3 regions of the Hominiventricola sp. genome follow, and region 2 is predicted to be linked to each of the others. Evidence: riboswitches for the same ligand, from Rfam matches in the RefSeq annotation. Region 2 holds a riboswitch; each other region holds the start of a gene.
The links. Region 2 has a riboswitch for thiamine pyrophosphate ahead of thiW (energy coupling factor transporter S component ThiW). Riboswitches for the same ligand answer to the same signal wherever they lie in the genome.
Positions count from the first base shown of each region.

Region 1: linked by a shared signal. The riboswitch ahead of thiS (sulfur carrier protein ThiS) and the one ahead of thiW (energy coupling factor transporter S component ThiW) in region 2 are both predicted to bind thiamine pyrophosphate.
Region 3: linked by a shared signal. The riboswitch ahead of thiD (bifunctional hydroxymethylpyrimidine kinase/phosphomethylpyrimidine kinase) and the one ahead of thiW (energy coupling factor transporter S component ThiW) in region 2 are both predicted to bind thiamine pyrophosphate.

Region 1 is NZ_DBLYVB010000011.1:40,432-50,415, reverse strand. Features, by position in the region: gene ACZMB2_RS08485 (nitroreductase family protein) at 1-660, opposite strand, end outside; gene ACZMB2_RS08480 (DUF2500 domain-containing protein) at 663-1,058, opposite strand; gene ACZMB2_RS08475 (P-loop NTPase family protein) at 1,060-2,520, opposite strand; gene ACZMB2_RS08470 (thiamine phosphate synthase) at 2,549-3,130, opposite strand; gene thiH (2-iminoacetate synthase ThiH) at 3,123-4,382, opposite strand; gene ACZMB2_RS08460 (thiazole synthase) at 4,395-5,159, opposite strand; gene thiF (sulfur carrier protein ThiS adenylyltransferase ThiF) at 5,184-5,819, opposite strand; gene thiS (sulfur carrier protein ThiS) at 5,825-6,019, opposite strand; TPP riboswitch at 6,178-6,286, opposite strand; gene ACZMB2_RS08445 (DUF362 domain-containing protein) at 6,417-7,541, opposite strand; gene ACZMB2_RS08440 (lactate utilization protein) at 7,562-8,188, opposite strand; gene ACZMB2_RS08435 (hypothetical protein) at 8,402-8,605, opposite strand; gene ACZMB2_RS08430 (Crp/Fnr family transcriptional regulator) at 8,627-9,274, opposite strand; gene ACZMB2_RS08425 (flavin reductase) at 9,412-9,984, shown strand, end outside.
Region 2 is NZ_DBLYVB010000010.1:24,782-34,765, forward strand. Features, by position in the region: gene bsh (choloylglycine hydrolase) at 1-861, shown strand, start outside; gene ACZMB2_RS07860 (hypothetical protein) at 942-2,381, shown strand; TPP riboswitch at 2,435-2,541, shown strand; gene thiW (energy coupling factor transporter S component ThiW) at 2,642-3,139, shown strand; gene thiM (hydroxyethylthiazole kinase) at 3,155-3,979, shown strand; gene thiE (thiamine phosphate synthase) at 3,966-4,625, shown strand; gene ACZMB2_RS07880 (HAD family hydrolase) at 4,618-5,268, shown strand; gene ACZMB2_RS07885 (thiamine-binding protein) at 5,284-5,586, shown strand; gene ACZMB2_RS07890 (carbonic anhydrase) at 5,597-6,163, shown strand; gene bioA (adenosylmethionine--8-amino-7-oxononanoate transaminase) at 6,201-7,388, opposite strand; gene bioD (dethiobiotin synthase) at 7,389-8,081, opposite strand; gene bioB (biotin synthase BioB) at 8,086-9,069, opposite strand; gene ACZMB2_RS07910 (biotin transporter BioY) at 9,096-9,671, opposite strand; gene ACZMB2_RS07915 (GNAT family N-acetyltransferase) at 9,763-9,984, opposite strand, start outside.
Region 3 is NZ_DBLYVB010000001.1:39,715-49,698, forward strand. Features, by position in the region: gene recD2 (SF1B family DNA helicase RecD2) at 1-211, opposite strand, end outside; gene ACZMB2_RS00240 (ABC transporter substrate-binding protein) at 345-1,403, opposite strand; gene ACZMB2_RS00245 (ABC transporter permease) at 1,423-2,184, opposite strand; gene ACZMB2_RS00250 (ABC transporter ATP-binding protein) at 2,185-2,934, opposite strand; gene tenA (thiaminase II) at 2,938-3,600, opposite strand; gene thiD (bifunctional hydroxymethylpyrimidine kinase/phosphomethylpyrimidine kinase) at 3,597-4,406, opposite strand; TPP riboswitch at 4,521-4,630, opposite strand; gene ACZMB2_RS00265 (M23 family metallopeptidase) at 4,702-5,262, opposite strand; gene ACZMB2_RS00270 (transporter) at 5,486-6,319, shown strand; gene ACZMB2_RS00275 (ATPase) at 6,264-6,869, opposite strand; gene ACZMB2_RS00280 (hypothetical protein) at 7,053-7,511, shown strand; gene ACZMB2_RS00285 (pseudouridine synthase) at 7,517-8,116, shown strand; gene gltA (NADPH-dependent glutamate synthase) at 8,139-9,527, opposite strand; gene ACZMB2_RS00295 (sulfide/dihydroorotate dehydrogenase-like FAD/NAD-binding protein) at 9,527-9,984, opposite strand, start outside.

The DNA of each region.
Region 1 (9,984 bases), on a different contig from region 2:
TTTACGTTTGCAAAATGCGCTGCACCATTCTTCGTAAGTACGGTTCTTATGTTCATGTGCAAACATTTCCCGCAATTCTTCTCCATCCATGCTGCGGTATGTATTTTCATGTACGATATGTTTTCGGTCACACCGTGCCGGCTTCTGGCGCTGCTTCTGCTGCATGGTCGGCCATCCAAATACTAACATAACTACTGGGAACACATACTCCGGAAGCTGTAAAAGTTTCCGATGTTCTTCACAGTTTTCCATAATATCACCGATATAACAGGACCCGATCCCCAGACTTTCTGCTGCCACCACGGCATTCTGCGCCGCAATTGCGGTATCTGTAATCGCAAGCATCAGATCACCCACGCCCGGTTTTCTCGGCTCACATCCTGCTTCCAGATAAGCATCATACCATTTCTTACAGTCTGCACAAAATACCAGCACCATTGGTGCCTTTGCGATAAACGGCTGATGGTCACAGCTTTCTGCCAGCTTTTCCTTTAATTCCTGATCTGTGATGTCCAAAATCGTATATAACTGCTGACAGCCCGCTGACGGTGCCTGCATGGCCGCTTCCAGAATCAGATTCTTCATTTCTTCCGGAATTGCCCTGTCTTCATATGCTCTCACAGATTTTCTCTGATATAAACTTTCTATTATTTCATTCATTTTTAGTCAGATAACCTTTCCCGCTCAAATGACAGATATCTCGTTCCCTGAAAGCTTAATTTTCCTATATCCCCTTCTGCCAACATTCCGTATTCCATTCCATCTACAGCAAACTCCATCCGGTCACCGCTCTCCACCTGAAATGTCGCATAGTACCAGGTGGAGTGGGTTGCCATATCATTCCCATGATGATGTGTAACATCTGTCCGCTTTGCAACCACTGTTGCGTCTACCGTCAGTCTCGGCGAATGATTATTCTTATTCCAGGTGCTTAATCCTTTTACTATCATAAAAAGGAACATTCCAAGAATCAGAAAAAAGATCAGAAAAAACATCACATCGAATAACTGAAATCCCATACCAAATCCGGTGTCAAACTCATTGTATCCAAATCCCATACTATTTCCTCCCCTGTAAAAGATTCAAAAGCACCGTATAAACAGTTTCATTTTCCTTTACCACCAGTGCCAGTTCTTCTTTCGCCCTGCTCAGTTGATGAAAAAGTTTTCTCACATCCCGCTGCTCAGATCGTAAATAGCCTTTTTCATCATAATAATATCTGTCGTCCATCACCACGACCAGACATTCTTCGTTTTCCTGAGGCGGACGATACCCCTGCCGAAGATAATCTTTCCGGAAATTTTCGGCTTCCCTGTCATCGTTGGCATAGACCACTTCCACATGGGGATAAGGCCTTAAGCCCCGTCTCCCAGGAAGGTGCATCATGTTCAGAATGAACGAAGAGACCTCTGCATTGGTCCGAATCCGGTTGGTCAGGTGAAATACCTGTATATCCGGAAGGTGTACCAGATCTTCTGCCACATTCTGCTTTCGTTCTTCCGGAGAAATCATATCCTCGCAGTCACTGGAAAAGATCACCGGACACCGGGTTCCGGCCTGCTGCAAACATTCCAGCTTTTCCGGCAGTAAAAGATGCGCTTCATCTACCAGAATTGCACTGTAAGAACTTAATTTTTCTTCTGTAATTTCATTATCTGTTACATAATCAATGCGTCTTAACCGCTCATGAAGGGTTTTCCACTCCTGTCCGGCTTCTCCGCAATGGATGATTGCCACCCGCTGCCGGCCAGACAGTTTCATGGCAATATCGTATAAAAGTAATGTTTTCCCGGTACCTGGAAGTCCGGTAAACCAGCAGTATCCTTTGTGATCTGCCCGGATCTTTTTCAAAATCTGACGTTCAATATCCCGCTGCTGTGAGGTCAGGAAATATTCTTTATTCAGAAAACGGGCTGCTTCCGTCAAAGGAGAGATCAGATACAATTCTGCCTCAAACAGTTCTTCAATATCTCCTTTATAATCCTGACTCTCATTCAAAAGTTCGTGGCACAGCTGCTCCCAGTCTGCCTCCACAATCCGGTCATGGTTCGTCAGTCGTACCAGCCGGTTCTGGCTGCTGATATAGGTATACGAACGAATCGTTCGTCCCAAAGGTGCCAGATAATATCGGTTCTGTAAAAGCTGCTTTCTGATCGCCTCGTCTGTCACTTCTCTGCTTTTCAGTTCCACATTAACAATCTGGTCCTCTTTGATCTGAATCAGATCAAACTCCTTTCCCAGACGCGGAATCGTAAAAGAATAGAAAAAACGAAGGGCATACACTTTCTCCATGTGCAGTTCCAGCTGATCCACGAACGATCTCATACTGTTCATCTCCCAGTCACGCACTTTCAGAAAATATGCCCTTCCCGACAGCTGCCGTTCTAACTTCTGCAGCTGCTCCGTATTCTGTTTTCTTGTAATCGAATAAATGGACAGGGATTTCATCTCCGGCTCTTCCTTCTCCGTACAGTAATCATTATGTTTATCATAACACAGAGCCGTCGGCCATAAAAGCAAAACCTTCCCTTCAATTCCTTAAAAATGTTTAAAGACGCATAAATCCTGACATCATGCATCCACCTGCAGCTCCGGCATCCATGACCTGTGACAGGCGTTCCATGCTGATACCGCCGATGGCATAGACCGGAACCGGGCAAATTTCACTGATTTCTCTAACAAAATCAACTCCTTTTCCTTTCAGACCTTTCTTACATTCCGTCTCAAAGATCGTTCCAAGGACAATCTGTGTGGCACCGCTGCTCACGGCAAATTGCATGTCTTCCATGCTGTGGCAGGAAATGCTCAGTTCCCGGAAATCTTTTCGAAGTGCCGATCGTTTCTGCTCACTTAATGACTGAAGCGCCGGAACAGACAAGTGAATCTGCTCACATTTCAGCTTCCGAGCCATATCAATTCTGGAATGTAAAAAGCACAGTACTCCTTCTCTTTCACAAAGAACCAGTATGTTTTTTGCCAGCTTTTCGTATTCCTCATCCGGCAGATCTTTTTCCCGCAGAATGACAGCATGAGGATGCAGGGCAATCACTTTTTCCATCTGCTCTAAAAAATCTCCCTGCACCAGCATGCGGTTTGTAATTACAATGGCATGCTCATAGGACTTACACATAAATATAATCATTCAGAACCGGCTGCAGACCGCCATGTTCCATATCCTCATACATTTTTTCAAAAGAACGGTCGTCGTTAATCTCGAACTGCTCATCCCCCACGTCCGCATCTTCTTTACCTTCGTATTTCTCTTCATGATCACCGATACCGGTAGATACACCTGCTGAGACCTTCGTCGCGCAGATCTTTGTAATGCCGTTACGGAATGTCTCACTTTCTCTGCTGGAGACCGTAATTCCTGCAAATGGAAGGAACATCCGGTATGCACACAGTACCTGACAAAGTTCTTTTTCCCCTACATCCCTCGGATTGATCTTATCATTATTCACAATCGGGCGAAGCCGCGGACAGCTTAAGGACAGCTCTGCGTGGGGATATTTCCGGTTAATGTAGTAGACATGAAGTGCCGTTGCCAGTGCATCCTTCCGGAAATCATCAAGTCCAAGCAGTGCAGAAAATCCGGCTCCGCGCATACCTCCCATCAATGCACGCTCTTGTGCATCAAAGCGATAGGGCCAGACACGCTTATGTCCCATCAGATGAAGGGTCTCATATTTATCCGTATTGTAAGTTTCCTGGAACACCGTCACATAATCTACACCACATTCATGGAGATACTGGTATTCATCCACATTCACCGGATAAATCTCAATTCCGATATTTTTAAAATACTTTCTCGCAATCTTTACCGCCTCTCCAATATATGTTACATCAGAATAGGCACGGCTCTCACCGGTAAGCATCAGAATCTCTTCCATTCCGGTCTTCGCGATAACCTGTATCTCATGCTCAATTTCTTCAAACGTCAGTTTTTTCCGGCGGATATTGTTGTAACAGTTAAATCCACAATAAATGCAGTAGTTCTGGCAGTAGTTGGCAATGTACAATGGTGTGAAAATATAAACGGTATTTCCAAAATGATTTTTGGTAATCTCTTCTGCTTTTCTCGCCATCTGCTCCAGATAAGGGGCTGCCGCCGGGGATAAAAGTGCTTTGAAATCTTCGATGGAACAGGATTCATGAGAAAGCGCCCTCTCTACATCTGCTGCTGTATAGGCATCATAGTCAAATTCATCCATTGCTTTCAGCACTTTATCTTTAATATCGGACTCAATGACCTGCATTCCTTCCATATATTCCATATGATTGGTTCTGAAAGACGGATCCTGCTCCAGACGGTGTTTTCTGTCCAGTGCAGCCTGTGGCAGCTTGTCACTGTCTACAAAATATACCTGATTTTCTTCATTCATAATACACGCCTCCTAACGCAGAAATCCAGTCAGCGGATCAGATGCACTGCCGCCTCTTGCAAGCACTCTTCCCATACCGGTCAGATACGCTTTTCTTCCTGCCTCGATTGCCAGCTTGAAGGCTGCTGCCATCTCCGGCACATCTCCAGCAGTAGCAATTGCGGTATTTGCCATAATAGCAGCTGCTCCCATCTCCATTGCTTCACATGCCTGGGACGGTTTTCCGATACCGGCATCCACAATAATCGGAAGATCAATTTCATCAATGAGCACCTGGATCATGGCTTTGGTTGCCAGTCCCTTGTTGCTTCCAATAGGTGCTGCCAGCGGCATCACCGCTGCTGCACCTGCATTCTGAAGATCTCTTGCCACATTTAAATCCGGGTTCATATACGGAAGTACCACAAATCCTTCTTTTGCCAGAATCTCCGTTGCCTTCACTGTTTCGTAATTATCCGGAAACAGATATTTCGCATCCCGCATGATCTCCACTTTGACAAAATCTCCACATCCCATAGCTCTGCTCAGTCTGGCGATCCGGACAGCCTCCTCAGCTGTTCTTGCTCCTGATGTATTTGGAAGCAGTGTCACTCCTTCCGGAATAAAATCCAGAATATTCTCACTCTCCTGGGTATTTGCCCGACGCAGTGCAAGGGTGATAATCTCTGCGCCGCCCTGTTCTACGGCCGCTTTAATCAAATTCAGATTATATTTTCCAGAACCAAGGATAAAACGGCTCTTAAACTCTTTTCCACCTAATACAAATTTATCTTCCATTTCTTTTTTCCTCTTTTCTTTTTATCATTCAGTCTGCATAATCAGCTGCAGTACTTTGTTTGCTTCATGGGCAGCACAGGCTGCCACCCTCGGTGCAACCAGTCCGATTCCATTGCCCACATCCGTACTTTGATCCCCACACACATAAAGCCTTCTCATCATCTGCTGCGTGCGGATTTCATTGGTATCTCCATAACCTGCCATACCGTTTCCTGATACCACTGTCGTCTCCGGGCACTGAGTCAATAGTTCCCGCACAAGCATCGCCTTCTGATCCGGCTTATCAAAGGCCTCACAGACAATGGAATAATCTGAAAACAGTTCCTTTACATTCTCCGGTATCACCTTCACGCATACAGATTCATAGGTAAGATAGGGATTGATCTGACGCAAAATCTCCGGCAGTGCCTCTGCCTTCGGTTTTCCAAGCTGCGGAATAAAATACATCTGGCGATTCAGGTTCGTCACATCCACTACATCAAAATCCACCAGCAGAAGCTTTCCAATCCCGCTTCTTGCTAACATCACTGCAATATTTGATCCCAGTCCGCCAAGTCCCGCTATCGCTACCTTGGCACTGCGAAGCTTCACCTGCATTTCTTTGGAAAAACGGGCATCAAAGGCCCGGTCCAGTTCTTCCTGCGAAATGAGTTCTCCCATTTTTTTCAGCCTCCTCCTACAAACCTAAGAACTTCAATGACATCCTCATCCTGAATGGTCACATTGCCCAGCTGGTCTTTTGGAATGATCATGAGATTCCGTTCCACCACTACCCGTTCCGGCCCAAATCCGGTCTCTTTTAAAAATTCCAGAAGATTCTTTCCGGCAATCTCCTTTTCTTCTCCATTGATTTTTACCATCCTGTTTCTCCTTTCACGTTTTAACACCTTAATCTCCAAGCACACAAAAAAGGCACCGAATGACACACTTTTAGTGTCATCCGGCGCCTGTAAGTACTCTGTGAAAAGTGGTGCCCCCAGTTCACACAAAACAGAGAGCAACGGCACATACGTCCATCCATTCGCGACATGTATTTCCCTACGTTGGCATTATCCAAATCAGGTTCCAGGTCAAGACTAATCAAGTCTACTCTCAGCCCATTTATTTGAGCTCCCTATTTGAAAAATATTATACAGAAGTTTCAGGAGATTTGCAAGAGATTTCCACATCTTGTAAATTCTTTCGAAATACCTGCTGTAAACAAATCATAATCACCGAAATCTTCCCTATCCTCACTACAAGATCAGAATCTTGTGTTTATCTAATTCTCTTCAACTCATAAGCTCTCGTTCCAAGGCCGATCTTCTCTGCCTGATCGAGGGTTGCTTTCCACTCAATATTCGGGTTGGAGTCTTTGAAATGATCGTGGTGACAATGCCATCCCGGCTCTGCCAGATGCTCGCCCAGCTGGCTGTTTTCAATCGGGGTTGCTTTCAGGCAGGCATCCGCACATGCCTGATCCAGTGCCACCGGATCGAAGCTTGCGAACATTCCGATATCCGGAAGGATCGGGGCATCGTTCTCGCCATGGCAGTCACAATTGGGGCTGATATCCTGCACCAGTGCAATATGGAAATGCGGACGGCCATGACAGACAGCCTGTGCATACTCTGCCATTTTGCGGTCGAGAAGCTCATTGGCACTGCTGTTCGGATTGTAGACTGCATCGTAACTGCAGGCTCCGATACAACGGCCGCAGCCTTTACATTTATCATAATCAATCACTGCTTTTTTGTTGACATAGGTAATTGCATCACTGCCGCATTCTTTTGCACAACGGCGGCAGCCACGACAGACTTCTTCGTTGATTGCCGGTTTTCCGCTTGCGTGCTGCTGCATTTTTCCGGCACGGCTTCCGCAGCCCATACCAATATTTTTAAGAGCTCCGCCAAATCCGGTTGTCTCATGTCCTTTGAAATGACTCAGACTGATGAAAATGTCCGCATCCATGATTGCATGTCCAATAAGGGCTGTTTTGCAGTATTCCCCGTTCACAACCGGGACTTCTACTTCATCGGTTCCGCGAAGTCCATCTCCAATGATAATCTGACATCCCGTCGTAATCGTGTTAAATCCGTTAAGATTTGCACAATCCAGGTGCTCCAGTGCATTTTTTCTGCTTCCCGGATACAGGGTATTGCAGTCCGTCAAAAACGGCATTCCCCCCTGCTCTTTACAGAGATCAGCCACTACCTTCGCATAGTTCGGACGAAGGAAGGCCATATTTCCAAGCTCACCGAAGTGCATCTTAATTGCCACAAACTTTCCATCCATGTCAATGTCTTTGATTCCGGCTGCGATACAGAGCTTTTTCAGCTTATCCAGCTGGCTGGTGCCTACCGGACACCGGAAATCCGTAAAATAAACAGTTGATTTCTCCATCTTATATTTCTCTCCTATCCTTAGAATCCCAACGTATCATTTACCAGAATCACATGAATGCGATCGGTATGTCTGGAATATCTGGTAATCAGGAATTGACAGCAGATCGTATCCGGAGATTTGCAGTCAAAACATTTTCCTTTTTCCTTACACGGAGTTTTGATGTCAAATCTTTGTGTGTTTGCCGGTGCTGCCACATTTCTGGCACGTTTCATGGCACTGTCAAGGTCATCACAGACTTTATTCATGCCAACAATGAAAACGACTTTCCTCGGTCCCTGCGCGATACAGGATACGCGGTTGGCATTTCCATCAATATTCACCAGAATACCATCACTGGTCATGGCATTGGCACTGGAAAGAAATACATCTGCATCATAAGCAGCCATAAGACCTTCTCTTGGCTCCATCTTTGCACGATCCAAATAATGATAATTGCCTTCTTCCAGAGCTTTGATCAATCCGATTTCGTGTGCACTCATACATCCACCCATGGCAATTTTACTGCCTTCCGGAATCAGCTCCAGTGCCTTTTTCAGTGCTTCTTCCTTATTTGCAGCATAATAACCGGACATATTGCGAGACTCAAGTCCTTTGATGACCGTCTGTGCCAGACAGACATTTCTTTTAAACATATTTTCGTCCATAGATACATCCTCCTGTCGTAACTATTCAGAACCCCATTCACAAAATCGCTGCTACGCAGTTTTGCATGGCTCTGAATAGTTACATTTTATCAAAAACCTGTCTTTTAATCAATCAGGAGTCTGCTTCTTCGTCCATATATCCGCAGATGACTTCCTGGGTAATGGCATCCATTCCCAACACCAGATTCATATCAGAGGTATCAAATACTTTTATTACCGATCCAAGCTCTTCTCCGAAAATCGACTCATTTCCGCATAAGTAATCGGAACGCCAAGCTCCGGAGAAGAAGTTCCGATCCGTCCCGGCGTAATGAGAATCATCTTCTTTTTACTGTTCTCGTAAAAACGGTTGACCTCTCCGATGGCACGGGCGATCTTCGGCTTCTGGGCATAGGGATAGTTTTCTAATTTTTTCAACAATGCATAGATTTTTCATAGTCAGACATGCCTCTGCAGAAGCAAAATCTCCCGTCCGTCTTTTTTCAGTACTCCCTCATCCTCCAGATTTTTCAGTTCCCGCGTCATAGCGCTGCGATCCACACTCAAATACTGAGCCAGTGCTGTGTAGGACATGGGAAGATGGATCTTCCGACTGTTCTTTTCTGCAGAAAGGTGATTCAAATACGCCAGAATTTTCTTTCTTGTGGTGGATCTGGACAACACATAAATCCGTTCCATCTGCTTCCGGGACTGCAGGGCAGTCATCTGAAAGAGATTGCTGACCAACTGACTGTGATGCCAGCATGCATTCTCACACCGTTTGATCACATGCTCATAATCGATAAACATTACTCTGGTTTCTTCTTCCGCCTTCACATAATAATGCTGAAAGTCCGTAGGGAGAAGAAATGGTTCTCCAAAGACTGCATCTTTTTTCAGTTCATCAATCATATACTCGTTGCCTTCCTCATCACAGCAGTACAGCACGGCACGGCCATAGATCACCAATCCGATCTTCTTCATGGCGCTGGAATATTCCATCACCGTCTCCCCAGTTTGAAACACTGCTTCCCTTGCCTTGAAACAGACACGCATCCGTTCCTGCTCCTCCGGAAGAATATCCGTAAAAAGTGTATTGTCTATCATAAGTTCCCTCCAATTTTTTTCATTATATCATTCTGTTTGTGACTTTTGCAACAGAACTGTTCTTTTGATTCTGTTATTATTTTAACAAAGTTAAGAAACAACAAATCAACACACCATATAAAATGGAGGAAACTACTATGAAAGTCACAGATACCATTCAATACGTCGGCGTAAACGATCACCGCATTGACCTTTTTGAGGGTCAGTACAAAGTGCCAAACGGAATGTCTTATAATTCCTATGTGATCCTGGATGAAAAAATTGCAGTCATGGATACGGTAGATGCCGAATTTACCCATCAATGGCTTGACAATATCCAGCAGGTCCTGGATGGCCGCAAACCGGACTATCTCATCGTACAGCATATGGAACCAGATCACGCGGCAAATGTTGCCAACTTCCTGAAAGTTTATCCGGACACCACCGTTGTCGCTACGGCAAAAGCCTTCAATATGATTCATAATTTCTTTGAACTGGATCTGGAAGGTCAGAAAATGGAAATGGGAAATGGTGGAACTCTCTCCTTAGGATATCATCAGCTGACCTTCGTATTTGCACCCATGGTACACTGGCCGGAGGTTATGGTCACCTATGACAGTACAGAAAAAGTTCTTTTCTCTGCAGATGGTTTTGGAAAATTCGGTGCGTTGGATGTGGAAGAACCCTGGGATGATGAAGCAAGAAGATATTTTATTGGAATCGTTGGAAAA
Region 2 (9,984 bases):
TTTCATTATGCAGGTGTGATGGAGCAGCATTATGCAATGATCGGTATGGCACATATGGCGGACGGATATCCGCTTTACTATGATGCAGCCAATGAAAAAGGTCTTGGTATGGCTGGTCTGAATTTTGTGGGAAATGCAGCTTATGCAGAGGAAACAAAAGAGAAAGAGAATGTAGCCCAGTATGAGTTTATCCCCTGGATCCTTTCCAGATGTGCGACTGTGGAAGAGGCAAAAGCAGCACTTGGGAAAATGAATCTGACAGGAATCTCATTCAGTGATCAGCTTCCTTCTGCACAGCTTCACTGGATCATTGCGGATAAAAATGGCTGTATTGTGGTGGAATCTATGAAGGATGGATTCCATGTCTATGATAATCCGGCAGGGGTGCTTACCAACAATCCTCCGTTCCCTCAGCAGATGTTTTTGCTGAATCAGTATAGGAATCTTTCTCCGAAGCAGCCAGAGAATCAGTTTTCCAAAGAGCTGCCGCTTGATATGTACAGCAGAGGCATGGGAGCACTGGGACTTCCGGGAGATTTGTCTTCCACATCCCGCTTTGCAAGAGTGGCATTTACGAGACTTAATTCCAGGTCAGGAGATACAGAGGAAGAGAGCGTCAGCCAGTTTTTCCATATCCTTGGTTCTGTAGACCAGCAGAGAGGCTGCTGCGAAGTGGCGGAAGGAAAGTATGAGATTACGATTTATACTTCCTGCTGCAACACCAGCAAAGGTGTTTACTATTATACCACCTATGAGAATCCGCAGATCACGGCAGTCAGCATGCATGCAGAGGATCTTGAAGGAATGGAAGTGGTCAGTTATCCTATGTTGCAGAAGACAGAGATCCGGTATCAAAATTAAGAAATCTTAAGTGGACAAATACCTCCTGTGTAGTAAAATGAGGATACCAAAATGAAGGTAATTTCATGAAGGAGGATCTTATGAAAAAGAGAATTGCGATTTTATGTGTATTGATGCTTGGAATGTCCATGTTGACAGCATGTGGAAACAATGCAGATCAGACAGCGCAGGATACAGAAAATGCGGGGGATACCACGGAAAATACAGAACCGGAAGAAGCAAAACCGGAAGTGATGGATGATGGTATGACGGAAGCCTACGAAGGGATTATCGACGACTATCGGTCACTGATAGAGGAACAGTGGGATTATGACCAGATCTATGAGCATAATTACAGTAATCTGGCCACTATGGTGTCAGTAGGTTATACGTTATACGATCTTGATCAGGACGGACAGCTGGAATTACTGATTGGTGAAACAGATACGGAAGAACCGGTGAACCGGATGATTCTGGATGCTTATACTATGGACGGAGATGCGGCAAAGCAGCTGTTTACCAGTCAGGAGAGAAACCGATATTATCTGGTGGAAGATGAGGCGGGTGCTGTGATCATTGCCAATGAAGGTTCCAACGGTGCAGCAAGTTCCGGATGGCTGTATTATATCGTAGAAAATGGAGAACTTTCTATTCAGCAGTCGGTCATTTATGACGCAGGAGCAGATGAGCAGAATCCATGGTTTACTTCCGTGGATGATGACTGGGATGTGAGCAATGATACGCCGACGGATGAAGAGACCGCGCAGGCAATGATTGATTCTTATACGGAGCAGTATGCCGTCCTTGACTGGACCCCGCTTATGGACGCTATCGGTACTCCGGCTACGATGGATTCCAATGTGACGAAGCTGGAAGCCAATATTCCGGTGGAGATTGACGGCCAGGAATTTACATTGGTAACATCCGATCCCAAAGAAAATGATGATATGATCAGCGTAACCGCCCAGTATGGCTCTAACAGTTTTGAACTGGATGCAGAGACGCTGGCCGTGGGAGATATCTATGCATTGAAGCTGAATGGACAGTACTATGTGCTGGCGGAAACACGTACCTATAATGATTATGCGACAACCTATCTGGTGAAAATGGATGGGGAAAAGTTCGCGGTTTCCCAGCAGGACGGAAGCATTGAAAAAGTTCCTTCCAATCCGGCAGACGGTATCGAGATTACATCCAAGGTGGATGTGCTGGGCACTTATGGCGGCACCAGAACTTATCATATTGTGGATGACAAACTGACGCCGGATGGAGATACGTATCTTTTCAATCATGCATCGGATGTGAAACTAAGTGTTAAAGGTTCCGTGTCCTGCAGAATAGAAGGCTCCAATGCCACCTTAAATGCAGGAGATGTGATTACCCCGACCAGTTACTCTGAAGACGGTACCTTTGGCTTTGAACTGGAGGATGGAACGGCAGGAAGTCTGACGGTGGACCTTGAGGCAGACGGATTTTATGCAGGAACCATAGGCGGTGTGTCGGAGAATGATCTGTTTGAAGCGCTGCCCTATGCAGGGTAAGAAAAATGAATAGGACTTGCATTTCCTACTGTACAGGGGTAAAATAGACAGCAGAAAGAGAACAGGGGAGCTTGTGTGACAGGCTGAGAGGAAGGAATGACCTTCGACCCTTTAACCTGATACGGATAATGCCGTCGTAGGAAGTCATCGAATATGATTTTACAGGAGGCACCGATACAGGAGCCTCCTTTTTTGTCAGTAAAAAGTCAGGTGTTGGTCATCAGGTTTCCCTTGTTTGAGCAAAAGAGGAGTGAATGAATATGCAGAAAAATGTAACTAAAAAAATGGCACTGACTGCCATGCTGGCCTGTCTGGCCTTCGTCCTGAACACCTTTGTCTATTTCCCGGCCATGGCACCGTTCCAGCACTGCGTGGATGTCATTGCAGCGGTTCTGGTAGGCCCTTGGTATGGATTCGCGGCAGCCCTTTTATGCGGCATTATGAGAATGTTGTCCGGCCGTACCATTCAGGCAGTTACCGGAGCAATCTATGGACCGATTCTGGGAGGCCTGATTTATAAGAAGACGAAAAATATTTATCTGGTATGGATTGGAGAAGTCATCGGAACCGGATTTTTCGGAGCCATGTCTTCTTATCCTTTGATGAAGATGTTCTACGGACTGGATGCCCAGTCCCCGTTTTACTATATTCCGTTCTATACCCCGTCTGCAGTGGTAGGAGCAGCTATGGGTGTGGCAATCCTGGTGATCTTAAAGAAAACGGCTGTGCTTGGACGGATGCAGAATGAGCTGGCGTAAGGAGACAAAGGTTTTATGAACAAGTATGCAGAGGCATTACATCTGGTGCGGGAAAAGGAACCGCTGGTGCAGTGCATTACCAATTTTGTGACGGTCAATGACTGTGCAAATATCATTTTGGCAGCAGGCGGCTCTCCGTCTATGGCGCATGACGTCCGGGAGGCGGCAGAGGCAGCCAGAAATGCCCGGGCACTGGTCTGCAATATGGGAGCCATTGAAGATGCCCCGTCCATGATTCTGGCCGGAAAAGAGATGAACAAGCTTGGTCGTCCGGTTGTTCTGGATCCGGTAGCAGCAGGTGGAACGAGCCTTCGAAGAGAAGTGGCAGCAGAATTGTTAAAAGAAGTGAAGTTCAGCTCCATTCGTGGAAATGCGTCAGAGATCCGTTATCTGGCAGGACAGCAGACCGCCGGAAGTGGTGTGGATGTAAGTGCCCTTGATAAGATTACGGAAGAGAATCTCAAAGAAGCAGCAGAGATGGTGCGGGCACTTGCGGAACGCACGGGAAGTGTCATTGCTGTTTCAGGAAAGCTGGATCTGGTATCCGATGGGAAAGAAACGGCAGTCCTCAGAAATGGATGTGCAACTATGGCGAGGATTACGGGCAGCGGCTGTATGCTGACTTCCATGATCGGCGCATTTTGCGGAGCCATGTCGGAAGACTGCTTTACGGCAACAGTGGCAGCCATGAGCGTGATGGGAATCAGCGGAGAGGTGGCAGAGGCACGCCGTATCAAGAACGGAACAGGCAATGCTACATTCCGGACAGATTTGATTGATGCTGTATTTAATATGACAGAAGAACAATTGGTGGAGGGAATGCAATATGAAATACTCTAAAGAAGAGATCCGGAAATCCATGCTGCTTTATGCAGTAACCGACCGGATGTGGTTAAAGGAAGGCGAAAAACTGACAGATGTATGCAAAAATGTGCTGGAGCATGGGGCAACATTTCTGCAGATCCGGGAGAAAGACCTGGATGAGGGAACCTTTGAGCAGGAAGCAGAGGAACTGAAAGGCCTGTGTGCCCAGTATCATGTGCCTTTTGTGGTAAATGACAGCGTGGAGATTGCCATCGACATTGATGCAGACGGCGTCCATGTGGGCCAGTCCGATATTAAGGGAAGAGATATCCGTGCCATGATCGGTCCGGATAAAATTCTGGGAATTTCCGCCGGAACCGTAGAAGAAGCACAGGCTGCAGAAAAAGCAGGTGCAGACTATATTGGTGTCGGTGCTGTGTTTGGAACCAGTACCAAGAAAAATGCAAGAAATCTTTCCAAAGAAAAGTTAAAAGAGATCAGCAGCTCTGTATCCATTCCGGTGGTAGCCATCGGCGGCATTAACGCTTCCAATGTGGAAGAACTCTCTGGATGTGGCGTGGACGGAGTTGCAGTAGTATCTGCCATTTTTGCAGCGAAGGATCCGGGAGCAGCTACAGAGCATCTGAAAACACTGGCAGCAGAGATGGTGAGCCATGAATAAGCCGTATGCAATTTTTGATATGGACGGAACCCTGGTAGATTCCATGGGATTCTGGAAGCGTCTGGCTTTTGAATATCTGGAAAGCCATGGGGTGAAAAAAGTGTCAGCAGAGATTCTGGAACGTATCAAGCCTATGACGATGACAGAGTCAGCAGCACTTTTTATCAGCGAATATGGTCTTTTGGGAACACCGGAGAGCGTGGCAGCGGATATGAATACCATGATGGATGAACATTACCGGAATGATATCCCGCTGAAACCAGGAGTAAAGGAATATTTAACAAAATTAAAGGCAGCGGGAGTCCGTATGTGCGTGGCATCAGCCACAGCAGAACCGCTCATGAAAGCCTGTCTGGAACGTCTTGATGTTCTTGCTGATTTTGAATTTCTACTCTCCTGCGAGACTGTAGGGGCAGGAAAGAAGCAGCCGGATGTCTATCTGGAATCCATAAGACGGATGGGTGCAAAAGCGGCAGAGACGGCTGTTTATGAAGATGCCATCTATGCGGCAGAGACGGCAAAACGGGCAGGATTTTATGTGGCAGGTGTTCAGGATGAGAGTAACACAGACTGCTGGGAGAAGATGAAACGGCTGGCAGATGAAGTGATAGAAGACTGGAAGTCTGCGGCAGCGGATTTGTAAAAGGAGAAGAAAGATATGACAAGTGTAGCAATTCAGGTACTGCCATCGGCAGAAAATGATCAGGAGCTTTGCAGAATCGTAGATGAGGTAATTGCTTATATTGCAGGCACTGGTCTTCGCTATGAAGTGGGTCCCTTTGAAACCACCATCGAGGGAGATGATTATGACCAGTTGATGGATATTGTCAAGGAATGCCAGCACGTGGCAGTCCGCGCAGGGGCGAAGAAGGTGTCCGCTTACGTAAAAGTGGTATATCGCCCGGAGGGTGAAATCCTTTCTATTGACCAGAAGATCGGCAAATATAAGAAAAACAAATAGGGTTTGAAGTATGCATGCATTTATTATGACCGCCGACAAGGCGCTGAAGAAATTAAAAGAGGGAAATGCAAGATACCTGAATGCGGAGACCAGCCGGGGAAATATTTCCCGTATGCTCCGAAAATATACGCATGAAAATGGACAGCATCCTTATGCGATTATCATTACCTGTTCGGATTCCCGTGTGATTCCGGAGAGTATTTTTTCGGCAGGCCTGGGAGATCTCTTTGTGATTCGTGTGGCGGGAAATGTGATCGATGACCATCAGCTGGGAAGCATCGAGTATGCGGCGGACCATCTGGGAAGCCCGCTTATCGTAGTGCTTGGACATACGTTCTGCGGTGCGGTGGATGCGGCCATCAACCATGACCCGCAGGGATATATCAAATACATTACCGATGAGATTAAGCTGGCCATCGGGGATGAGACGGATGATTTCAAAGCCTGCTGTCTCAATGTGCAGCACAGTATCGATATGATTGAACACAGTCTGGAAATCCATCAGATTGAGGAAGAAGGACTGCGGGTCGTCGGGGCCGTCTATCATATCGAGGATGGAAGGGTAGAATTCCTCTGACAGGAGAAGGGGTACGACATAAAAATGGTTCCGGAGATTATCTCCGGAACCATTTTTTCATGACGTCATAAATCTGTATTAGTTCATCTTCTTTGATGATATAAGGCATCATTGTATACATACAGGTCAGGAACGGACGGCTGAAGACCCCGTGTTCATAGGCGAACTGCTGGAATCCGTCCAGAGTGGCAGGATCATAGACATCCACACAGGTGCAACCACCCATGATGCGGATCTCACGGATTCTGGGATCGGTAAATCCGTCCATTTCCCGGTGGGAGATCTCCGTGATCCGGTGGATTTTGCTCATGTAATCTTCCCGCTCAAAGATCTCAATGCCTTTTAAGGCGACCGCGCAGGCAAGAGGATTTCCCATAAAGGTGGGTCCGTGCATCAGTGCTTTCCGGTCGTCATCACTGTAAAATGCTTCAAAGACTTTATGGTTGGCAACTGTTACGGCATGACCGATATAACCGCCGGTCAGTGCTTTGCCTAAGACCAGAATGTCCGGAAGTATCTCGTCAGCCACAAAACGATAGCCGGTGCGGCCGAATCCGGTGGCTACCTCGTCAAAAATCAGCAGTACATCATATTCTGTACAGAGCTCTCTGGCACGTTTCAGGAATGCAAGATCATACATCCGCATACCTCCTGCACCTTGCAGAAGAGGTTCCACGATAAAGGAATTCAGCTGATCGTGATAATGGACAAAGGCTTCTTCCAGAGCCGCGATCTCAGTGGGAATATGGATGACGCCTTCTTTTTTATCAAAAGCGAAATGATAGTCTTCATCATCACCGACTTCCATGGCTTTAAATGTATCTCCATGGTAAGCATGGGTAAGAGCCAGTACCAGCGGGCGTTTCCGGCCCTGATTGGTATTGTACTGAAGTGCCATTTTCAGGGAAACTTCCACAGCTACACTGCCGGAATCAGAGAAGAAGCAGTAGTCAAGATCACCGGGGAGGAAGTTTTCCAGTTTATCAGAGAGCTTCTGTACCGGATCATGGGTCAGACCACCCAGCATGACATGGCAGAAGTGATCAGCCTGTTCTTTGATGGCGGCAGTCAGTTCCGGATGTTTGTAACCGTGGATCATGCACCACCAGGAAGAAACAGAATCAATGAGCTTCTGATCCTCTGTATAGAGATAGACTCCGTCTGCATCCACGATTTTGTAAGGTTCCCGCATGGTTTTCATTTGTTCATAAGGATACCAGATCATTTATTTCACCTCGTCATAAAGCGCACAGAGTGCGTCGATATTCATATCAAGTTCCGTGTCACCGTCCTGCACCTTTGCCAGTGTCGGCAGTCCTGTCATATGTTCGCACATGAAAATATTGTCGTCCTCCATCACATCGCCCGGATGGTAATGATTGAAAATAATTCCTTTCAGCGGCAATCCGTGGGTTTTCATGTATTCTGCGGTCAGTACTACGCTGTTGATGGTGCCAAGTCCGGCATCTGCTATGAGAATACTGGAAAGATGGAGCTCTTTCACCACATCTTCCAACTGAATTCTCGCCTCGTCAAAGCAGATGGGGCAGAGAATGCCACCGCTTCCTTCTACCGTTACATAGTCGTAGACTGCTGTTACATCTGCAAATCCATGCGTTACTACATCCATCACCACCGGATTTCCCTCCAGGCGGGATGCCAGGTGCGGAGAATAAGCATGCTCATAGACATAGGGACACATGGAAGTAAGAGACTGATCGATGCCGCTCATGGTCTGAACTGCCAGGGCGTCTCCTGGGATTAAGGTACCGTCAGGACGTCTGTCATTACCGCTCATGGCTGCTTTATAATAGGCAGGATTTTTTTGGGCTTCCTGAAGCTTTTTAACAATCAGACCGGTAACATACGTTTTCCCGGTATCTGTGCCGGTACCGGTGACAAAAAGTGCTTTGCTCATGGCATTATGCCTCCTTCCAGTAGTCCGGAGTTACATCACGGCCCAGATCTGTCAGCATCTGACGGTCGCTCCGGATCGTGGCACAGGCAACCGTGGTCAGCATATTTCCGGTAATAGTAGCAGATGCTCCAGCCTGAAAGGCTTTTTCTCCATCGTTGGTCAGAAGTGCACGTCCGGCAGCCAGACGAATATTGGCGTCCGGATTGATGTAGCGGAAGAAAGCAATGGTTCTCAGGATATCCTCTTCGGAAAGTTCCTTAAGATGTTCGAGAGGTGTCCCAGGAATGGGCATCAGAGCATTGATGGGAATGGAATCAATTCCCAGTTCAGCCAGACTGACAGCCATGTCGAGACGGTCTTCCCAAGTCTCGCCCATGCCGATGATACCTCCGGAACAGGCACACATGCCTTCTGCTTTTACTTTTTTCAGAGTCTCAATTTTCATGTCATAGGTATGGGTAGTGCAGATATTTGGGAAATTTCTCCGGGAGGTCTCGATGTTATGGTGATAGCTGGTCACGCCTGCTTCGTGGAGACGGTGCAGCTGCTCAGCAGAGAGAAATCCCATGGAAGCACAAAGGTCAATCTTACATTCCCGGTGCATGGTCTCATATGCGTGGATGGCTTTATCAAATTCTTTTCCAGTCAGTGCTTTTCCGGCGGTGACAATGGAGAAGCGGTTCACACCTTCAGATTCATTGAGTTTGCAGAGCTCCACGATTTTTTCTTCCGGCAGAAAATCGTAGATTTCACAGTTGGTATGATGATGTGCGGACTGGGCACAGTATTTACAGTCTTCCGGGCAGCGTCCGCTTCGTCCGTTGATGATGGAACAAAGATCCACCTTATCACCGATGCGCGCTTCGCGGATCTGGTCTGCTCCTTTACAAAGATCGTCGAGATCGCAGGTAAGGAAGAAGGAAAGATCATCTTCTCTGGTCAGTCTTCTCCCGTCAATAATTTCTTTTGCAAGTGCAAGTACATCCATGTTGTGTCTCCTCGTAGATTCAGGTTTTATAATTTTGCAGTTGTTTTTGCCGGGTACAGAGCGTGAAGGCCGATGACCGGACGCACCCGTTTGGCAATGACAGCTCCTAAGATACTTAAAGCGATATCTCCCGGTACAGCCAGCAGGAAGCAATAGAGAAACAGCGGCCATACGCCGATTGGAGTGTTGATCACATAATTACAGATAAAGTAGTAATATATCATGCCGAAGGCATAGACTACCATCAGTCCGGCAAGATTTGCGAAAAGATAACGAAGGATCGTCTTTTTCTTCATATGCTCAGCAATCCATCCGGTAACGAAGGTACCGACTACAAAGCCGATGATATAACCGAAGCTTGGTTTCAATACATACCAGAGACCGCCGCCTTCGGTAAAGATAGGAAGTCCTGCAAGACCAAGCACCATGTAAGCGAAAACCGACAGGGAACCAAGGCGTGCGCCCAGGAGCAGTCCAGCCAGCATGGTAAAGAGATATTGTAACGTAAAGGGAACCACCGGGACAGGAATTTTAATAAAAGCGCCCACGGCAATGAGTGCGGTAAAGAGTCCGCAGTAGATGATAGATTTTGTCTTTGTCATTTGTAAACCTCCGTAATCACTATGGTTCACAATTATAAAAGCGGGAAAACAAATTGTCAACTAAAAATAATTAGGAGGTTAACAAATGAGCTTATAACTCATGATAATAGGGACAAATATACTCATAATGACCGTCTTTCATACGGAAACCACCGGGAATGACGCCCAGCTGGATAAAGCCAAGACGTTCATAGAGATGTCTCGCGTGAATATTGCTGGCAACAACAGCATTAAACTGCAGGATGCGGAAGCCATGGAGTTTTCCCTGAATAAGACAGTCGGAGACCAGTTTCTCTCCGATATGAAGTCCCCT
Region 3 (9,984 bases), on a different contig from region 2:
TAATGCCGTTTACCTGACTTGCACCTGACGGAATATGCCGTCCCGGATTGACCAGAGTACTGAACTCATCCACGACTTTTCCTCCCCGGACCTTCACAGCAGAAATCTCTACCACTTCGTCATATACGCGGGAGATGCCTGTAGTCTCCAGATCAAAGACCACATAATCAGGCGTGTATTTCGTTTTCTGGGTTCCTCGTTTGGCTGCCATCCAATTGCTCCTTATGTTCAAAAGTATATTTTATTATAGCACAATTAAGACCCCTCAAACAATGGCGCGCAAACAAAAATCCCGGGATGGTGGCCAGATCCAATCCCGGGACTTTCTGTTCTATTTCATTTTACTATTCACCTAAATTTACCATTACATCAGATACTTCTACAGACTGATCAATGAGTCCGTTTGCCAGCATCCAGTCGATGTTCTGCTGCCAGCAGTCATCCGTCATGCTTAAAAATGCAGCATCATCTGTTGCCATCAACGGGAGCAGGGTTGCACAGGACTGCTCCTCCACAGACTGCGTCAGTGGGAAGTTCTCCTCGTTCTGGTTCTCCATCAGGATCGCAAGGCATCCATCCGGATCAGCCTGGAAATCTGCAAAGCCTTTCTTGCAGGCACGGATAAATCCTTCTGCCACTTCCGGCTCATTTTCCAAAATATCATTGTTGGTAAGGAACACCTCTTCATAGTAATTCGGGATGCCATATCCATTTACCATAAAGTAGTTAACATCAAATCCCTCTTCTTCCATCTGAGGTACTTCATGGTTTACGAGACAGCCGATCGTCGCATCTACATTTCCGGTGGTCATGGAACTCATCAGATCAAATCCTACATCAACCATGTTCACATCAGAAGAGTCTGCACCAACATTTTCTATCATACATTTAATAAAAGCTTCACTAAGGGCAGTTCCACCATAGCCAATCGTTTTTCCTGCCAGGTCTTCCGGTCCGGTAATATTTTTATCTTTCAGAGAAAGGATAACGCACAGTGGAGACTGCACGATCGCACCGATAGCCTTCACCGGTGTTTTCTGATTGGCAATGGCCTGAATTACGTCATGCTGATAATACATGCCAATCTCAGCTTTACCTGCTGCTACTAAAGACAGGGCATCGCTTGCATTGGAAGGAAAACGGATCTGTACATCCAGTCCTTCCTCTTTAAAATATCCTCTTTCGATAGCCGTGTAAAGAAATGCATGGATGGCATTCGGGTACCAGTCCAGTACCACATTGACTTCTCTTAATGCATCTTCTTCGACTGTTTCCTCCTCCACTGCCTCTTCTGCCGTTTCAGAAGGATTGGTATTGGACGCTGATTCCGTTTTTCCGCATCCGGAAAGCATGGTTACACTTAAAGTTGCTGCAAGGGCAGCTGCTAATATTCTTTTTTTCACAATCGTAGTCCTCTTTCGTTTAGTCATTTCTCCAGTGGATCAGTCGTTTTTCCAGAATCGCTACCAGTTCGGTGAAGAACATGGCTACCACGGAGAGCAGGAGAATCGGTGCAAATACACCGGCTCCGTCAAGCTGTGTCATCATTCGTCTGCTGAAATATCCAAGTCCGCTCTGTGCGCCAAGCCATTCGCCAATGGCAGCTCCGATGATGGACATGGGAACAGCCATTTTGATGGCAGAAAAGAAGCAGGGAAGCACTGCCGGAATTTTCAGTTTAAAAAAGATCTGGCGTTTACTTGCGCCAAAGGTAAATAACAATTCTTCCATCTCTGTCTTTACCGATTTAAATCCGTCAAATACCGTGATGGTAATAGGGAAAAAGGTAATCAATACCGTTACCAGCACTTTACTCCAGATACCATAACCAAACCAGAGCACAAAAAGCGGTGCCAATGCAGTGGTCGGAATCGTCTGAGAAGCAATAATTAACGGATATAATGCTTTTTCCGCAATCTCACTGATATCCATAAGAACGGCAAGTCCCAGTCCCAGAACAATAGAAATGGAAAGTCCGATGGCAACTACCGACATGGTAGCCGGAAGATGCGCTGTAAATAACGGACCTCGCAGTTCCCAGAGACGGACTAAAATCTGCGTCGGTGACGGCAGAATATAGGCTGCATCAATTCCCATAGCAGCAGCCTGCCAGAACATCAGTAATACTGCCAGGAGAATCAAGGCCGGAAGATTTGCATTCCCGCGTTTTTTCGTCTCATTCATCTACGGATTCCTCCTGAGCATTTCAATTAAATTTTCTTTTAATTCCACGATTTCAGAACGGGTCAGTTCTTCCCTTGTTCGCGGATATTCTGCCGGAACTTCAATGGATTTTAAGTGAGTGATGGGAGTTTCTTCCACCACCAGGATTCGGCTGGATAAAAAGACTGCCTCCTCCACATCATGGGTAATAAAAAGAACGGTCTTCTGCTCGCGTTCCCATTGTTCCAAAAGCCATTCCCGCATGGAAAGGCGTGTCAGATAATCAAGGGCGGAGAAAGGTTCATCCAGAAGCAAAAGATCTGATCCGGTGAGCACAGTTCTGGCAAATGCTGCACGCTGCCGCATACCGCCGGAAAGCTCCCGTGGAGACTTCTTTCCCCAATCTTTTAAACCGACAGATTCCAATGCCTGCTCTGCCCGCTCTTCCATCTCTGCTTTGGAAATGCTCCCCTGAATTTCCATGGGAAGCATAACATTTTCCTTTACTGTCCGCCATGGGAACAGCATGTCCTGCTGCGGCATATACCCACAGTAGTTTTTAAGACCATTGATATTCTGTCCATTGATCAGAATATTTCCTTCTGCAGGAGGGAGAAGCTTATTGACCAGCCGAAAAATCGTACTTTTTCCGCATCCGGAAGGACCGATTACGGACACGAATTCTCCATCCTGGACAGTAAAGGACAGATGGTCAATGATGGAAAAATCTTCACAGTCATACTGAAATCTTACGTTATCAAATGTAAGCATACACTATTTCCTCATTTCCCATGCCATGTCCCAGAACGCTTTTTCATAGCGGGAACATGCGGTGAAGATTTCAGAAAGATGTGCAAGCTGTGCTTCATTGTAGTCTGCTGCCAGACGATCAACTAAAACCACAAGGGATTCATTTTCCTCATGATAGCTGTCTGACACATAACCGGATACCCATTCTCCATAAAACGGATGTTTGTCTGCTTCCGGGTGCTCAGCTACAATCTGGCGGGCAATTGCCTCATAACTCAGTGCGCAGGAAAGAATGGAAGCTGCTACTTCTGCCTGCCCTTCTTCATAAGCCACGCGGAGCATATAGGAGGTATAAGACAGATTATCAAGGGCCTGCTTCGTATGTTCTGCCTCTTCCGGCGTGATGCCAAGGCGTGCCATGTAGCTTCTGTGAATATCCATCTCTCCATCTAAAATAGCATGGGTGGAATTTGCAAAGCGTTTCATAAACTCCATGTCCTTCGCCTTTGCAACGCCAATAGCAAATACTTTCGTATAATCAAGAAGATACAGATAGTCCTGTATCATATAATATTTGAATTTTTCTTTATCCAGAGTTCCGTCGGCAATCCCCTGTACAAAGGGGTGCTGATGGTATTCTGCCCAGATAGATTCTGTGTCTTTTAAAAGACGTTCTGTAACGGTCATGCCTTTTCCTCCGCAAATCCTTTTCCACGAAAATCAAATCCGTGATCCATGGGGCCGGAACCCTGTCCCAGATCAAGCATGGCTGCCAGAGCGCCGGAGATATAAGCTTTTGCGCGCTCCACTGCGGTGTCCAGATCATAGCCTTTTGCCAGATTGGAGGCAATAGCGCTGGACAGCGTACATCCGGTACCATGGGTATTCGGGTTGTCGATCCGTTTACCATTGAACCATTTATAATCGCCATTCCGGTACAGAAGGTCATTGGCATCATTTAACTGATGTCCACCCTTGCAGAGTACGGCACAGTGATAGGTCTCACTGATATATTTTGCTGCTGCAATCATGTCATTCGCGGTCTTTACTTCCATTCCGGAGAGAACTTCCGTCTCCGGAATATTCGGAGTCAGAACCGTCGCCATGGGCAGTAAAAGCTCTTTTAATGCACCAATGGCGTCCTCGCTGATGAGTCTTGATCCGCTGGTTGCCACCATAACCGGGTCCACTACGATATTTTCTGCTTCATACTGTTTCAGTTTCTTTGCGATGGACTCGATCAGTCCCACAGAAGAAACCATGCCGATCTTCACTGCGTCCGGACGGATATCCGTAAATACGCTGTCGATCTGCTGTTCCAGGAATTCCGGGGTTACCTCGAAAATTCCCTGGACGCCGGTGGTGTTCTGTGCTGTCAGAGCCGTAATTGCAGTCATGGCATATACCCCGTTTGCAATCATGGTCTTTAAGTCAGCCTGGATACCGGCGCCTCCGCTGGAATCACTTCCGGCGATTGTTAATGCTGTCTTCATAAAAATTCTCCTTTCAGGCATCAATAACTTTTGTTAGGCGATGCAAGGTGGTGCCCCCAATGTACCGCCGCAGGCGATAAAAAAAGTGGAAATACCAGCGTACTTCCACTTCTCTATCTTTTCACAGTTACTTCCTACGTTGGCATGATCCAAATCAGGTATACGGGTCCTGACGGTGTCAGTCAGATCTCAGCCCGTTTCCGCAGGCTCCCCGGTACTTATTTTCTATTCACTTTGCTTTTTTACTATACGACAAGTAAGGGAGGATGTCAAGTTTTCTTCTTATACCGTCACGTTAATATATGTATGAAAGCCTTTTGTTTTCCAGATAGCGGAGCATCCAGTAAGGGTTGATGGCCTGCTCGCCTTTTCCCGCAGCTGGAAGATAGATCCCCAGATGAAGATGCACCGGGAACTGCCCCGTCGTTCCTTCCGGTCCGTACCCCGAATCTCCCATATACCCCAGCAAATCCCCGGCCTTCACCGGATCTCCCCTTTTCCAGTCTTTGATATAGGAATGAAAATGTGCATAATAGTAATAATTACCACCTATAGACCGGATTCCAATCCGCCAGCCTCCCTTTTCCAACCATCCCACCTGCTCAATGGTTCCATCTGTCATGCTCAGCACCGGAAAGTATCCGCTTTTATCAGGTTCTGCCATCAGATCAATCCCCTCATGCTTTCGTTTTCCGCCGTAATGCCGCTCCGTTTGCCAGGTATTTTCAAACCGGATGACTGCCTTTTGATTCACCGATGATTCCGGTACCGGGAAATAAACAAGTTCTTTCCAGACGGTTTCCACCTGGGTCTGATACTGTTCCAGTGCTGTCTGCTCCGGTTCCCCATCGTCCATCCATTCTCTTTCAAATTGAATTCCGCAGCACAGCAGCAAAATCAGCAGTCCAAGGCAGGCCATTTGCCGAAAAGGATTCATATTTTTTCACCTGCCCCATACATTGTAAAGAATTAGTTCATTATATGGGGTGCCCTTGAAAAAGATACTTTCCGTTTTCCTTCCTCTCTGTTTCCTATTACTTTTCTTTACCCATCCAGTGCAGACAACGGAAGGCTGTTCCTTGGGCCTCACTCTGTGGTACACTTCTGTATTGCCTTCTTTGCTTCCCTTCCTGATCGTTTCAGCCCTGATGGTAAAGACCGGGCTGTTCCGATATCTGAACCGACTCTACGCGCCATTTTTTCGCAAAATCTTCCGTATCTCTGAAGACGGCTGCTACGCAGTTCTTATGGGATTTCTCTGTGGATTTCCCATGGGTGCCAAAGTCACTGCAGATCTGGTTCGTGAGCAGCATATTTCCAAAGAAGAAGGCACCTATCTCCTTGGATTCTGCAATAATGTCAGCCCCAGTTTTTTTATCAATTACATTTGTCTGAAAAAGCTGGGATGCACGAAAGTGCCATGGGCACTCTGCGTCTTCTTCTATGCCATGCCTCTTCTGTATGGTATCTGTTCACGCCCTTTTTATCATTTTTCTGATACAGGTAATAAAAAACAGGCACCTCTGCGCCGGATGCAATTTCCGATGCTGGATGCCTGTATGATGGACAGCTTCGCCACAGTCGCTAAGTTGGGCGGCTATATTGTTCTATTTTCCATCCTGGTCCGAATGATGCAGCTATTGCCCCTTCCGACTCCTATTGCTGCTCTGATCAGTTCCCTTCTGGAAATCAGCTGTGGAATCCACCAGATCACAGCCTTAACCGGCTGTTCCACAAGACTCATGACTGCATGTGCCTGTGCCTGCGCTTCTTTTGGCGGTTTCAGCATCTGGGCGCAGACCAGCAGTGTTCTTCATGACACGACGCTGACTATGCGTTCCTGGCTGACTGGCCGGATTATTCTTGCGCTTCTGACTCCGATTCTTTTACTGACGCTTCCTCCTCTGTCTTAACGGATGTCTCCGGTGCAAGCTCCTCACGGTTGCTAATAATTGTATTATAGAAATCCTGGAAATTCTGCATCAATGCCGTATAACGACTGTTGGAATTTTCCACTACATTCTGTACCATCTCCTGCAGATTTGCCAGCATATCGTCTGTATATTGAATGGCTCCGCGGCGAATCTCATTAGCATCTCTGGTTGCATTATCCAGAATCTCCTGAGCCTGATTCGTAGCCATCTCAATCACCTGATTTGCCTGCTCATAAGCCTGCTGCATAATCTCATGCTCATTGACCAGTTCCTGATTCTGAATGTTTGCCTGCGCAATAATTGCTTCTGCTTTCTGCTGTGCATCTGCCAAAATCGCATCTTTATTTGCCAGAATCTTCTGATAACGTTTGATCTCCTCCGGTGTCTTCAGACGAAGTTCTCTTAAAAGCTCCTCCATCCGCTCACGCTCTACGACAATCTTATCTCCTGAGGAGAAAAGCGGTCCTTTACAAGTATCAATATAGTCTTCCATTTCCTCGATAATCTGTTCAATTCTGCTGTTGCTCATACCTTTAAGCTCCTTTGATTTATTCAAATCCGTCCTCCGGAAATATGCAAAAATTCTTTCGTACTTTATCTTACGATTATACCCGAATACTGGAATTTACGCAAGATCTCTTTGTGGATTGAATCTCGGAAAGCTTTCGGTTATAATAAAATACAGGAATGACATACAGAGGAGGAATTTCACATGAGCACACATAGATCTGCAAAAGATATGCAGTCGGAGACCAAGTCTTCTGCCTGGACGTTTCTTTTAGTTGGAAGTGGTGGCTTTCTGATTATTACCCTGGCACTGATTGGATTTATCAAACTTCCCTTCAGCATTTTTTCTCTTGCCATTATGGAAATTATGTTTTTCATTTTCCTGATTGTTGCCGGACTTTCCTTTAAAAAAGCTATATCCATGTTGGACGATATTTCAAAGGAATCTACCCTGGAAGAAAAAATCAGCGACTGGGCCAAAGAGAATCTGACACCGGAATCTCTGACTGTGGATCTGGATGAGAATACTACCAATGAAATGAAATATTTTATGGTGACAGAGTTAATGAGAGAACGCATGATGCTCGCTTTCCCGGAACTGGACGACGCTTATGCTGAAGAATTAGCCGAGCATTATTATAACGAACTGTTTCCGGAAGGTTAGCGTTTATGAAACACTATTATATGTTCAATAAGCCCTTCGGCTGTGTCACGGCCCGCAGAGATGACCGTTTTCCAGTGGTAATGGATTATTTCCATTCCCTGGAAAATGAGCATCTGTCTCCTGTAGGACGCCTTGACCGTGAAACCGAGGGGCTTCTTATGATTACCGATGACGGTATCTGGAATCAGGAAATGACCAATCCTGCCTTTCATGTGTCAAAGACCTATGAGTTTACTGCTCTTGGAACCCTGGACAAAGAAAAACTCAGGAAATTATCTGAAGGCGTCCTGCTCATCGGCTCTGGCCGTCCCACTACAAGTGCCTCTGTCACAGTGACAGGAACTTCCATCCTCTCTAAAGTCGTGCCTCATCTCCATCCGGATATGCAGGAAAAATTAAAATATAACCTTCCTGATCATCCTGTGGTATTCGGCACCATCACCATCTCCGAAGGCCGCAAACGCCAGATCCGCCGCATGTTGAAGGTGGTCGGCTGCTGTGTCATTCAATTAAAACGTATTTCCATGGGAGATCTAATTCTGGATCCCAAACTGAAACCGGGAGAATATAAAGAGATAGAGATAAAAAATGAGCAGCCTATTTAAAGACTGCTCGTTTTTTTATATTTTATTTCTGGCTCAGATACTCATGAATACCTTTTGCTGCTGCTTTACCTGCGCCCATTGCCAGGATAACGGTAGCTGCTCCGGTAACTGCATCACCACCGGCATAAACGCCCTCTTTGGAGGTAGCGCCAGTATCTTCGGTAGCAACGATACATTTTCTCTTATTGATCTCAAGACCTTTGGTTGTGGAGGAGATCAGCGGGTTCGGGGAAGTTCCCAGGGACATAACAACGGTATCGCAGTCGATTACGAACTCAGATCCCGGAACCTCTACCGGACGACGTCTTCCGGAAGCATCCGGCTCACCCAGTTCCATCTTGATACATTTCACACCTTTTACCCAGTCATTCTCATCAACGATGATCTCTACCGGATTGGTCAGAAGGTCAAAGATAATACCTTCCTCTTTTGCGTGATGAACTTCCTCTTTACGAGCCGGAAGCTCTTCCTCACTTCTTCTGTATACGATATGAGTCTCGCCGCCAAGACGCAGTGCAGTACGTGCAGCATCCATAGCAACGTTACCACCACCAACGACTACGACTTTCTTGCCGTGTACGATCGGAGTGTCATAGCTTTCATCGAAAGCTTTCATCAGGTTATTTCTGGTCAGGAACTCATTTGCAGAAAGAACCCCACAAGCAGTTTCACCCGGAATACCCATGAATTTCGGCAGTCCAGCACCGGAACCGATGAATACTGCATCGAATCCTTCGTTCTCAATCAGTTCATCGATGGTAACTGTTTTACCAATGATAACGTCAGTCTCGATTTTAACGCCGAGAGATTTTACATTCTCAACTTCCGGTCCGACAACGCGGTCTTTCGGAAGACGGAACTCCGGAATACCATATACCAGTACGCCGCCTGCTTTATGTAATGCCTCAAAAATGGTTACATCATAACCAAGTTTTGCAAGATCTCCTGCGCAGGTCAGTCCGGAAGGACCAGAACCGATAACTGCAACTTTCTTACCATTCTTCTCAGCCGGAGCTTCCGGTTTGATACCGTTCTCTCTTGCCCAGTCAGCAACGAAACGCTCCAGTTTACCGATTGCTACCGGGTCACCTTTGATTCCACGTACGCATTTACCCTCACACTGGCTTTCCTGCGGGCACACACGTCCACAGACAGCCGGAAGAGCAGAAGACTGGCTGATGATCTTGAATGCTTCGTCAAATTTCTCTTCTTTTACTGCTGCGATGAACTCCGGAATATTAATGGAAACCGGACATCCTTCTACACATTTCGGTTTTTTACAGCCAAGGCAACGCTTTGCCTCTTCTACTGCTTCTTCTTTATTGTAACCGTAACATACTTCCTCGAAGTTTGTAGCACGAACCTTCGGATTCTGCTCTCTAACCGGTACTCTTGTCAGTCCCTGTGCCATTATTTGTCACCTCCGCAATTTCCGCAGCCGCCGTGGTGGGTTGCTCCCTCTTTGAATGCAAGGAAACGTCTTCCCTCTTCGGTCTTGTACATTGCTGCTCTCTTCATAGCCTGATCAAAGTCGATCTTGTGACCGTCGAACTCCGGTCCGTCTACACATGCAAACTTCACTTCGTCTCCAACCATCACACGACAGGCACCGCACATACCGGTTCCGTCTACCATGATCGGGTTCATGCTGACAACAGTCGGGATGCCAAGCTTCTTGGTGGTAAGACATGCAAATTTCATCATGATCATCGGTCCGATAGCAACACACAGATCATAGTGATGTCCTTCACTTACCAGTTTCTCCAGCATAGCAGTACCAACGCCCTTAAAGCCGTAGCTTCCGTCATCAGTGCAGAGATACAGGTTACCAACCTTACTCATCTCTTCTTCCATGATCAGGATATCTT